One region of the Oleiphilus sp. HI0061 genome, then DNA from elsewhere that is predicted to be linked to it. Evidence: predicted binding sites of a transcription regulator. Region 1 holds the regulator's gene; each other region holds the start of a gene.
What was found. Region 1 encodes sigma-54, which starts transcription at its own class of promoters, with help from an activator protein. Its sites were predicted from a motif close to TGGCACNNNNNTTGCTNT; they were not measured.
Positions count from the first base shown of each region.

Region 2: a site for sigma-54 is predicted at 2,451-2,468, ahead of glnL (nitrogen regulation protein NR(II)). Genes of this name have one in related genera too.
Region 3: a site for sigma-54 is predicted at 2,206-2,223, ahead of A3735_RS31735 (pilin). Genes of this name have one in related genera too.

Region 1 is NZ_LWFE01000987.1:395-4,445, forward strand. Features, by position in the region: partial or broken gene rapZ (RNase adapter RapZ) at 1-377, opposite strand, end outside; gene ptsN (PTS IIA-like nitrogen regulatory protein PtsN) at 420-881, opposite strand; gene hpf (ribosome hibernation-promoting factor, HPF/YfiA family) at 908-1,216, opposite strand; gene A3735_RS11455 (RNA polymerase factor sigma-54) at 1,319-2,863, opposite strand; gene lptB (LPS export ABC transporter ATP-binding protein) at 3,174-3,899, opposite strand; partial or broken gene A3735_RS30895 (hypothetical protein) at 3,912-4,051, opposite strand, start outside.
Region 2 is NZ_LWFE01001334.1:6,227-10,277, reverse strand. Features, by position in the region: gene glnG (nitrogen regulation protein NR(I)) at 1-1,243, opposite strand, end outside; gene glnL (nitrogen regulation protein NR(II)) at 1,248-2,375, opposite strand; gene A3735_RS21110 (hypothetical protein) at 2,631-3,212, opposite strand; gene A3735_RS21105 (type I secretion system permease/ATPase) at 3,356-4,051, shown strand, end outside.
Region 3 is NZ_LWFE01000435.1:6,490-10,540, forward strand. Features, by position in the region: gene A3735_RS05830 (nucleoside-diphosphate sugar epimerase/dehydratase) at 1-877, opposite strand, end outside; gene A3735_RS05835 (helix-hairpin-helix domain-containing protein) at 1,078-1,416, shown strand; gene A3735_RS31735 (pilin) at 1,524-2,000, opposite strand; gene pilB (type IV-A pilus assembly ATPase PilB) at 2,518-4,051, shown strand, end outside.

The DNA.
Region 1 (4,051 bases):
GTTCTTTCGGTTTCAATCGCTTCGGTGAGTGAGTGTGTTGTGCTGCTAAGTGGGTGTTTGCGTCGAGTATCGTGAAAGCGCTTTAGGAGCGTCTCACTTTGTGCGTCAAGAAAAATGATATCGACATCAATCTCCATCTGCTTTAGCTTCTCGTAAACTTGGGGGAATGCTTCTATTCCACCCTGCAGATTTCTAGCATCGATACTGATCGCAACGTTACTTAACCTTGTATCTTTACCTTGTAGTGATTGTTTACCAAGGTTTAGTAAAAGCCCAACCGGTAAATTATCAATGCAGTAATACCCCATGTCTTCAAGGACGTGAAGGGCCGTGCTTTTTCCGGAACCGGATCTGCCACTGACAATAACGAGCTTCATAAGAAGTTCCTAGCAATTTTGAGCTTCTAAGGTTTGTAGGTCTTAAGCAATTATTTTCTGATAAAGTTCAGTGCCTGTAGCAGATTCCCTTAAACTATCGCAAAAAGCAGTGTTGTTGAACTTCTCTGCAATTTGACTTAAAAGATCCAGGTGCTCGCTCGTCGCCTCGGAGGGGACAAGTAAAACGAAAAGAATATCAACGTCTTCGTTATCTATCGAGTCAAAAGGTATCTTTTTTTCAAGTGTAAATAGACAACCAATAACTTGTTTGCAGTTTTCCAGTCTGCTGTGGGGAATGGCAATTCCTTGCCCAACTCCCGTGCTTCCCAGTCGTTCACGAGAAATAAGGTTGTCAAATATTTCAGTTTCATCAAGATGAGGAAATTGTTTTGAGACCAGGTGTGCAGCCTGTTGAAGAACTTTTTTCTTGCTACCACCGGGCAAACCGCGTTGGGTTAGCTCCGGTGACAAGATGGCCTCGATAGTAATTTTATTTTCAGACATTTTTCGACTCTAAAGATCGCTAATAACTAGCGTGCTGCTGCGCCGTGTGCGCGGTCAACTTTCTTTTCCTTGTGCTTAAGAATTTGACGGTCTAGCTTATCAACTAGCTGGTCGATAGCGGCATACATGTCGTCGTTCTCGGCGTGGCCGTGGATATCTGCACCAGCGATATGTAGCGTTGATTCAGCAATATGTGCTTGTTTCGATACAGAAAGGGTTACCTGTACGTTGCTAATGCCGCCAATATGGCGCTCTAGCTTTTGCAATTTGGTTTTCACATATTCTTTAAGTGCATCAGTTAAATCTACATGATGGCCAGTGATATTTAATTGCATAGTATTCTCCTATCATCGTTATTTTTAGCGAGAGTTGAATATTGACTCACTTTTCGCTTATCAAATCAACTTGCTGCAGGCAGCAAGTTATCAAATATTGTATTAAACCAATCTTTTTCTTTCGTTCGATGGGGGGATCGACATCGCTTCGCGGTATTTTGCGATAGTGCGGCGGGCGACGTTAATTCCTTGCTCTTTCAACAAGTCGGCAATCTTGCTATCGCTAAGAGGTTTTTTAGGGTTTTCTGCTGATATTAACTTCTTAATAATTGCGCGAATCGCTGTTGACGAGCACTCTCCGCCAGTAGTTGTGCTGACGTGGCTTGAGAAAAAGTATTTGAGTTCAAATATGCCTCGTGGCGTATGCATGTACTTTTGTGTTGTCACACGAGATATGGTGGACTCATGCATTTCTACCGCTTCAGCAATATCATGTAAAATCAGCGGCTTCATCGCTTCATCACCATAGTCAAGGAAGCCTTGTTGGTGAGCTACTATCTTACTTGCCACTTTTAGAAGCGTCTCGTTACGACTTTGTAGGCTTTTAATAAACCACTTTGCTTCTTGAAGTTGATCCTTCATAAAGGTGTTGTCGTTACTGGAGTCAGCTCTCTTTATAAACGAAGCATAATTTGCATTGACCCTTATTTTTGGCGCAATCTCTGGGTTGAGCTCAACTTTCCAGCGTCCTTTTTCTTTCTTTACGACGACATCTGGCACAATGTACTCAGGCTCGGAAGAAGCAATGGATTCACCTGGTTTAGGGTTCAAAGACTGAATTAGAGAGATAACCTCTTTCAGTTCATGCTCTTTAAGGCGGCTGCGTCGCATTAGTTGAGCGTAGTCTCTTGATCCTAATAAGTTCAGGTAGTGGCTGATTACAAGCTTTGCTTGTGGTAGCCAGGGCGTATCTTTTGGTAGCTGGCGTAACTGTAGCAGCAAACAGTCGGGCAGGTCTTTGGCAAATACCCCAGGTGGATCAAAGTGCTGCACGCGTTTTAAGACGGCTTCAACTTCATCTAATTCAACCGGGTCTTCGTCATCTGAGTTGTGCAGCCCCTCGTGTATCTCTTCAACGGTATTCGTTAGGTAGCCGTCTGTATCTGTTGCGTCGATTAATGACATCGCAATGTATCGGTCGCGATCAGACATGGGGGTAAGGTTAAGTTGCCAATCTAGATGATCTGCAAGAGACTCGGTAGCAGCGTTTCTTTGTTCGAAGGCATTGTTGTCATCTTCGGGAACGGGACCACTGGGCGCATTGTTTGTATATATGTCATCCCAAGCCGTATCAACAGGCAGATCTTCCGGTATAGTATCTGACCACTCTTCACTAGGCGTGTCGGCTTCATTACTAGCAGGTGCTTCGCTCGAACTGGTGTCTGTACTACTGCTTTGTTGGTTGTCCTGAGAGGCGTACTCGTTGCCATCATTTTGATGACTTTCATTCTGATTTTCTTGTTTATCACTTGTATTTCCAGGCTCGTTGTTATCGTCCTGGAGTTCGAGCATAGGATTAGATTCCAATGCTTCTTGTATTTCGTTTTGAAGGTCAAGAGTCGACAATTGTAGCAAGCGGATTGCTTGCTGCAATTGAGGTGTCATTGTCAGTTGTTGACCGAGCTTTAATTGGAGAGAAACCTTCATGTTCATGAGGATGTCACCAACTTAAGACTTAAATTTTGAATCATGTATTGTCGCTTATTATATTTTGCGGAAATGGTCGCTGTGAATAAACGTATTTATATTTACTTCATTTACACAAGTGTAGTGCGAAGATAGCAAAGTGTGAAACAAATAAAAGTATATTTACGTTACCAGCCTACAAATAATTGTTTTAGATCAAGTTATCGTCTTGTTGACGTGAAAATTGCATGCTACTCATTTCTAAGCTGAAAGTCATGCTTAATTGTTTGTATATGCTGTTCGAATCGAATGCTATGAACTAGCCACTGGCTTATAATTTGAATTGATTGCCCAAGTAGACTTGTTTGACCTTTTCATTATTCAGAATGTCTTCAGCACTTCCTGAAGCAATGATATGGCCATCACCAACAATATAGGCTTTTTCACAAATATCCAGCGTTTCTCTAACGTTGTGATCGGTTATGAGTACGCCGATATTTTTACTTTTAAGGTGAGAGACGATTGACTTGATGTCGTTGACCGATATTGGGTCGACACCTGCGAAGGGCTCATCGAGTAGAATGAAGTCAGGCTCCATTGCTAAAGCTCTGGCTATTTCCACTCGCCTACGTTCACCGCCTGACAAGGCCATGCCAAGACTATCTTTGATGTGAGTGATGTGAAACTCTTCGAGTAAGGCTTCCATTCTTTGTCGCCTTTCGCTGCGAGAAAGATCTTTTCTAATCTCTAGTACCGCCAGGATATTGTCTCGAACACTTAACTTTCTAAATATTGAAGCTTCCTGGGGCAGGTAGCCGACACCGTTTCGTGCCCTATCATGCATAGCCATGGATGATAGGTCGGTATCATTAACTGATATCTTGCCTTTATCATGCTTAACCAGGCCTACAATCATATAGAAACAAGTGGTTTTACCAGCACCGTTAGGGCCGAGCAGCCCGATCACTTCACCGCTGTTGATAGTCAGGGAAACATCTTTAACTATTTGGCGTTTATCATAGGCCTTGGCTAGGTTTTCTGCTTTTAAAGTTTTCATTGTTGCTCAGGTCTATTGCTTTTGCTCGGCACCGGACTCGGCATTTGGAGCAGGTTCGAGTGGCAGTTTGTTTTCGTTTTCTGGAGAACCTTTTATTAGTGGCACTTCAGTATTTTCCGATGCGGTCTCGGCATTAGGGTAGTAATGAATTT
Region 2 (4,051 bases), on a different contig from region 1:
CCCACTTTCGCAAGGCTTCCTGCCAAGTACTTGCTGTTGGAGCAGTGTTATCTTCATCTAATAATTCTGGCGGCAGGTCTGATACATGAACCTCTCTACCACTAGCCATGACGGTTAACCAGCGACAGGTGTTTTCTAGCTGTCGAACATTACCTGGCCAGGGCATGGCACTTAAGTACTCTTCGGTCTCAGGGCGTAATTGCTTGATGTCGACCGAGAGCTCTTCAGCTGCTTTGCTTAAGAAGTAGTTCGCCAGGGTGGGGACGTCTTCACTTCGGTCGCATAGTTTAGGTAGGTGAACGCGAATAACGTTCAAACGGTGAAATAAATCTTCCCGGAAGCTACCTTCTTGAACCAGACCTTCAAGGTTTTGGTGGGTTGCAGCGATAATCCTAACGTTAACCTTAACGGGTGTGGTGCCACCGACTCGATAAAACTCACCATCTGCAAGTACACGTAATAGGCGGGTTTGCGTATCGGCAGGCATATCTCCGATTTCATCGAGGAAAAGTGTACCGCCATCAGCCTGTTCAAAGCGTCCGGTGCGCTGTCCTCCAGCACCTGTAAAGGCACCTTTCTCATGACCAAATAACTCAGACTCAATCAGGTCGTTGGGAATTGCAGCCATGTTTAAGGCAATAAATGGTAACTGTGCACGGGGGCTATGCTGATGCAAAGCACGAGCGACCAGTTCTTTACCTGTTCCTGATTCGCCATTGATCAGAACCGTTATATTTGACTGTGATAAGCGGCCGATAGCGCGAAACACTTCCTGCATCGCTGGAGCTTTACCAATGATTTCAGTATTTTCTTCATTGAGCTCCGGTGCATCAGGCATATTCTGTGCTTTTTGCTCTTGGGAGTGAGCAATGGCGCGTTTGATTAGTGCGACGGCATCATCTAGATCGAAGGGTTTGGGTAGGTAGTCGAAAGCGCCACTCTGATAGGAGGAAACAGCGCTGTCCAAGTCGGAATGAGCGGTCATAATAATGACCGGAACTGCCGGTACGCCACGATGCAAATTATTAGCTTGAATCTTTTCAAGTAGTGCAAGCCCATCAATGCCAGGCATACGAATATCACTGATAATCGCATCAGGGCTCTCGCTAGAAAGTCGTTCTACTACACCTTCACCGCTTTCAAAAGAGCGAAGCTCGTAGTCTTCTTTTGCTAGTGCTTTTTCAAGTACCCAGCGTATAGAGCGGTCATCATCAATGATCCATACAAGTGGCTTTGTTGTCATAGTGTTACTCCGAGATACTTGAAACGTTTGTTGGTTTAGGTGAGCGCGTGCTATCGATAGGGATATAAATAATGAAGTCGGTTTTACCTGGTTTGCTTTCGCACTCGACCAAGCCATCGTGCTTGGTAAATATGCTTTGCGTAATGGATAAGCCCAGACCTGTACCTTCTGCGCGCCCACTGATCATGGGGTAAAAAATATTCTGAATGGAATCCTTTGGTATACCTGGGCCGTTGTCGATAATATCAACCTTTAGTACCAGTCGATGTCGAGTATGACCAATAGTGAACTGCCTTAGAGTTCGCGTTCTCAAGACAATCTGAGGTGAAGGATTTTCGTCTTTTTGCTCAGACAGTGCTTGAAGTGCATTTTTCGCAATGTTCAGAAACGCTTGAATTAACTGACTTTTATCGCCCAGGAATTCGGGAATACTTGGGTCGTAGTCCCTGATAATATTAATTTTGCCTGCAGATTCGGCATGAATCAGGGTGTGAACTCTTTCAAGGATCTCGTGGATGTTTGTTTCACAACGCTTGAGGGCTTTATTAGAGCCGAGCATTCGATCTACCAGACTTCTCAGCCGGTCCGACTCACTCATTATAATTTGTGTGTATTCATGATGCTCTGGGTTGGTCAGCTCTGCATCAAGTAGCTGAGCGGCACCCCGAATTCCACCGAGAGGGTTCTTAACCTCATGAGCGAAGCCACGAACAAGGATTTGAGCTGTTTCCTGGTTCTCATGCAGCTGTTCTTCACGGCTGATCCGCTTCAAACGATCCTTTGCTTGCATTTCGATCAGCAGTAAATCCTGAGAATCTTGAGAGAACTTTGATGCCGAGCAGTCTGCAAGAAGCTCTTGGCCGTTGTGTAGAATAAACTCGCAGTCACGTTGAGTGTATGAGTGCCCGCCATCAATAATGGCCTGGAACTCGTCAAACAAAAGCTCTTCATGTTTAATAAAGAGGTGATCTAGCTTGCTGGATAGTATTCGTTTGTAACCGGCTTGCAGGAGCATTTCGGCAGCAGGATTGATAAATTTAATCTGGTAATTTGCATCAATAAGGATAACAGCAGTCGACAAGCCTTCGAGTATGCGTTGTTGGTAGGCATCTGAGAACAGGTTGGTTGTCATTAAAGCTTGTATCCATTGAAAGACGAAATTACATGCAAACAGGCTTGCTCTTGCCTGGGGCGAACTATAATAGCCAAAGCAAGAAGCAAACCAATGTTTTATGTGGCGTCGAATATGTTCAGAGAGTAGCTATTTAGCGAGCTCCCGACTGCTTGCGTGTCAGGGCTCTTGGTTTAGTATAGATGAAGATAGGATGTGCGCACCAATTTTGTGCATTGCTTTTTTGGGGTGTTCCCTATTGGTGCTCTCTATGTGTTAGTTAATTTTGAACGCTCTGGCGATAGGTCGATGAACTGTAAATTGACTACTGGCTGAGATAAGAGCCTTGTTTTGTGGGTCGATAACTTGGACCGTGATCGTGTGTGTTCCTCTATTTAGGCTTGTTAGCAGCAAGCTCGCCCCTTTTTGTAATGCAACTTCGGCACCATCCAGCAGAAAGCGCAGTTTGTCCTCTGCTCTTAATGAAGGCTCTAATATGGTGCTTACAGTGATGTCACCCGTGCCTGAGTGGAGTGCGCTCCGGTCTATTGGTGCGCTAATAACAAGTGACTGGTAAAGAAAGCTGTCGTCTGTAGGTGCAGAGCTAAAACTTATGGGGCTTGGTTTTAGTGCAGGTATGGTTGGAACGGGTTCGACTTCCAAGGTGACGGCGTTGCTTTGTGGTTGGTCTGAGTACGATATGCTGCCATCTGGTTTTGTGACTTTATAGACGGTTGTTGTGCTGGTGCTTTCTTCGGCATACAGCTTACTCGTGCTGACGAAAAACAATAAAGCCAATAAAGTAACCTTTATGGCGATCAACAAATTGCTAGTCTTGAATTGATCTTGTGTAAGCACAGTCTATACCCTCGTTAAATAACTGCTATAGTTAGAAAAAGCTTTGAAGAAGCAGTGTAACAGAGAGTCTTTTCGCTTCTAAAGCTCATCTATAGTTTAGCTCACAATTTGATGAGCTATTTTTGATATTTGAGGTTTTTTCTTTGTCCCATAATTCCGCCAGTAGCTCTTATGACAATGCGGCGAATGTATCGAGTGCTGAAGCAGTAGAGCCTGCTCAAGTAGCTGTATCGCGTTATCTTCAAAATGCTTATCTGCATGTCATGGCGCTAGCTGGGTTTGCTTGTTCACGTGAGGTGTTTTTGCACGGCTTACCCGTAGACGAAAGAGCTTCAAGTAGCGGTATGATGAGAGCGGTTCATAGCCAAGGCAAATTACAGTGCCGCCAAATGGATTTGGCGGATCTGGATAAGGCTGCCTTGCCTTGCCTTGCTCAGCTTAAAGGGAGTGATGAGGCTTGGCTCGTGATTGAGCGCTACGATACTTCCCGGTGTGCTTATAGCGTTAAAATTTTTAGCTCTGAGGGAGAGGGGCAGGCTTATTGGAGCGAGTTTGAGCTTAAGGAGAAAATCTCTGCAGAGCTGGTTTCGGTATTTCCAAAGGCGCATACGAGCAGTTCCTTAGACCAGCCAAGAAGAAGTGGTTTTGCTTCGTGGATGTGGCAGGAGCTAAGAGCTTTAAGCAGTGTTTATCGGGATATCATCGCAGCTACTTTATTGATTAACGTCTTTGCTTTGGCTGCGCCATTGTTTGTCATGAATGTTTATGATCGGGTAGTTCCCAATCAGGCAATCGAGACGCTTTGGGTTTTGGCGTCAGGTCTGGTCTTAGTGATCGTT
Region 3 (4,051 bases), on a different contig from region 1:
AAAGCCTGGCCCTATCGGCCGCGACTTCATCACGCCCAAGCAGGTCTTCAATATCAACATCACGAATTTCTTCAATTCGCGCCTTACCGCTGACAACATCATTAATTTGTGGAATGGTCTGCACAGCAAGCGGGTACTGCTCCAAGCCCTTTATCACTTCAGCTCTTCGAGCCCTGGAAGCATGGCCCAAGGCTAACAAAATACTCTGCGCACCATAACGCTTGAGCACCTCAGAAATATTCTCGGGTGAATAAACGCGGATACCGTTAAGAATGCTACCGTGCTTACTAATATCATCATCAATAAAAGCAATTGGCTGAACCTGCTTGCCATGAAAAAGTATCGAACTTAGCTGCAAGCCAGACTTACCCGCACCATAGATAATCACCCGATCTTTGGATTTCATCATATCGCGGTGTACCAGAGAGCGAGCTAACATACGCGTCCCTCCGACAAAGATCATCGCTAAACACCAGTAAATAATGGGAACGGAACGAGGAATCGGCGCCTGAAATAAAAAGCCCAAAGCCGCCAACATAATAGCAGAGATAGAAACACCAGAAATAATCGCCAGTAAAGCATGATTACTCATATAGCGAATAACAGCCCGATATAAACCGAGACGCGCAAAAACAAAAATACTGGTAAAAACGGTGACAAAAGCGACTAACAATACGGAGCTATTTTCAAGCAAATAAAGTTCATCGTAACGTAAACTTAGGGCCATCCATAAGGCGAAAGGTAGACAAAGACTGTCTGCAAAAACCGTAACCAGGCGTTTCTGGTACCGGGGAAGGTGTAACAACTTACTTAGCACGTCCGATTTATCCTTATCATTCTCCAGTTTCTGAGCGCTTCTGCGAGCGCCTGACTTCATTTTAACCAAGTCCTTAGTGAATACAATAGTGATTGTCGCTAATTGTGTCAGTGAGTTAAATTAATTAGGAATAATCATAGAATTAGTATTCACTATCGCCTCTGAAGCCGTTAATATCGAACTTGCATGACACAAGCTTTGACACGGATTGCTCAATAGCCGTTCATGCACTTGATTCTATTAACGCAAGGAGCGAACTTATGAAATCAAACTCTTTTCTTTCTAACAACATCGCAAACATCCCTCCCCGCCTGCTTATCCCTTTTTTGTTTAGCTTGCTGCTTTCTTTCAGCAATATTAGCTATGCAGACAATGAACCAAATAGTTCAATACAAACCAGTAAGGCCATAAACATCAATAGCGCAGATGCTCAAACTATTGCCAAAGCATTGAAAGGCGTAGGTTTAAAAAAAGCTGAAGCCATTGTTGACTATCGTGAGCGCTATGGTGAGTTTGCCCGCCTCGAAGAGTTAGTTGCAGTAAAAGGTATAGGCAAAAGTACATTAAGCAAGAATGAACACTTACTTAGTCTTGAGTAAAACATTAATCTTTATGTTTTTATCAACCTTTCAGACACAAAAAACCCCGGACTAAGCCGGGGTTTCTCGTTAGCAGCCTTAAAGGCTAGCTAGTTCCTATGTAGCGATTACTTACAAGTCGCTGGTAGGAATTTATCAGCAATTGTTGTTGCTGCAGTATCACAAGCCCAAACAATTGTTCCCGCTGCATTGGCATCCGCTAAAGGATTTGTACCAATCGAAGGTACGAAGGCAAGATTACCTGCACCAGAGATCGCAGGAATCAGAGTCATATCAATAGTGATTGTTCCTGGATTTGTGTCTGTAGACTTATCAATCTTGATTGCCTTAATTGAACCAGTCTTCAAGTTCGCTTGGTCCCCAGCAACTACAGCAGCATACGAATCAATACCAGCTACACCACTATCAGCGAACATATCTGTTACTCCAATTTTCAGCGCAGCCGCAGAAACCATACCTTCAGTTACTTTCGCTCGAATCGTGTAATCCTGATAAGCAGGAATGGCAACCGCTGCCAAAATACCAATAATCGCAACAACGATCATCAATTCAATTAGCGTAAAACCTTGCTGATTCTTTTTCATATTCATAATATATCTCCAGATTTAGTATAAATGGCCGCTCGATTGTTTTAGTAGCCTGTTTGCTTTACTACTACCTTCAATCTGGAACCCATCTTTAAAGGTAAACTTGAGTCTACCCTTAAGGATGGCTTCGCGTCAGGAAAGTTGCTTGCTCTTCTAAGCGTTTGCAATCAGTCTTCACACTCTGCGTACCGACACTTAAACAATAGCAGGCAACGTGCCAATTACAAATATTAATATTATTTCCCTTATTAGTCAGTAGATTACAGTTCTTTTATAGAATTACCTTGAAGTATTATCACAAGTATTGGACCATACTCTTGATGACAGGAAGTGACAATATTTGTCAGTTACTCACACTATGCGAAGCTTTCTTTTAAATCTGAAAACTTCCACTACACTTCCTTATATATGTATGCGTTTATCAGCAAGCGCTAAACCGTTTAAAGCCAGTTATTTAGTCCAAACATTAGTTTGTGCATCTAAATGGTGAATTTAACTCAAGCAAAGAAGCCCCATGACAGCAGAAAACACGACACTTACTGGCTTGGCCAGAAAGTTTGTTTTGGATCAGTTACTCGATGAAGAAACTGCCCGAAAAGCACAGCTACACGCTCATCAGAACAATTTATCACTGGTTTCCCATCTGGTTCAAGCAAAAGCGGCTAAAGCCAAGGACCTAGCATTTTCTGCTGCGCAAGAATTTGGTATGCCTGTTTTGGACCTAAATGCCTTTCAGCAAGAATCCTTCCCCGAAAAGGTGGTTGATGAAAAGCTAATTAGAAAACACCATGCCCTGCCTTTATTTATGCGTGGCAATCGGCTTTTTATTGCGGTATCGGACCCAACCAATATTATTGCCCTTGATGAAATCAAGTTTCATACAGGCGCAAGTGTTGACGCAATACTCGTTGAAGATGACAAGCTTAATGCAGCCATCGAGAAGTATCTTGAGTCGCAGGATACAACGATGGGCGATCTGGACGATGCAGACCTTGACGACATCGATGTTGATCAGAGCGATGACTCAGACAATGAAGTGTCGGCTAGTGATGCGGATGATGCGCCGATTGTTAAATACGTCAACAAGATGCTACTCGACGCAATCAAAACTGGCGCATCAGATTTACACTTCGAACCTTATGAAAAAAGCTACCGCGTTCGCTACCGTACAGACGGTATATTACACGAAGTTTCAAAGCCCTCCATTAAACTGGCCCCCAAGATATCAGCCCGTTTAAAGGTTATGTCCCAGCTGGATATTTCTGAGCGGCGAATTCCTCAAGATGGACGTATTAAGCTAAAGCTATCAAAAACCAAAGCGATTGATTTCCGGGTGAATACCCTACCTACGTTGTGGGGCGAAAAAATTGTATTGCGTATTCTTGACCCGAGCAGCGCGAAAATGGGGATTGACGCATTGGGTTACGAAGACGTCCAGAAAGAGCTCTATATGGATGCGCTTCACCAGCCGCAAGGGCTTATCCTAGTAACCGGCCCTACGGGGAGTGGTAAAACAGTATCACTCTATACCGGTTTGAATATACTAAATACTGACGAACGAAATATCTCTACCGCAGAAGACCCGGTTGAGATTAACCTGGAAGGCATCAACCAGGTTAACGTTAACCCTAAAGTCGGGCTTGGCTTCCCTGAAGCACTTAGGTCTTTCTTACGTCAAGATCCTGACATCATCATGGTTGGTGAGATTCGAGACCTGGAAACTGCGTCTATCGCAATCAAAGCTGCACAGACAGGTCATATGGTTATGTCGACCCTACATACCAATAGCGCACCAGAAACTCTAACTCGTATGATCAATATGGGCGTTCCGGCATTCAACATCGCCACATCTGTCAGTCTTATCATCGCACAACGACTGGCAAGACGCTTATGCAGCGCCTGTAAAGAGCCTGCTGATATCCCTCCCGAAACACTAGAGAAGGAAGGCTTCACAAAAGAACAAATTGATACAGGTTTTACACTTTATAAACCAAAAGGGTGTGATAAATGTAATAAAGGCTATAAAGGCCGGGTGGGCATTTACGAAG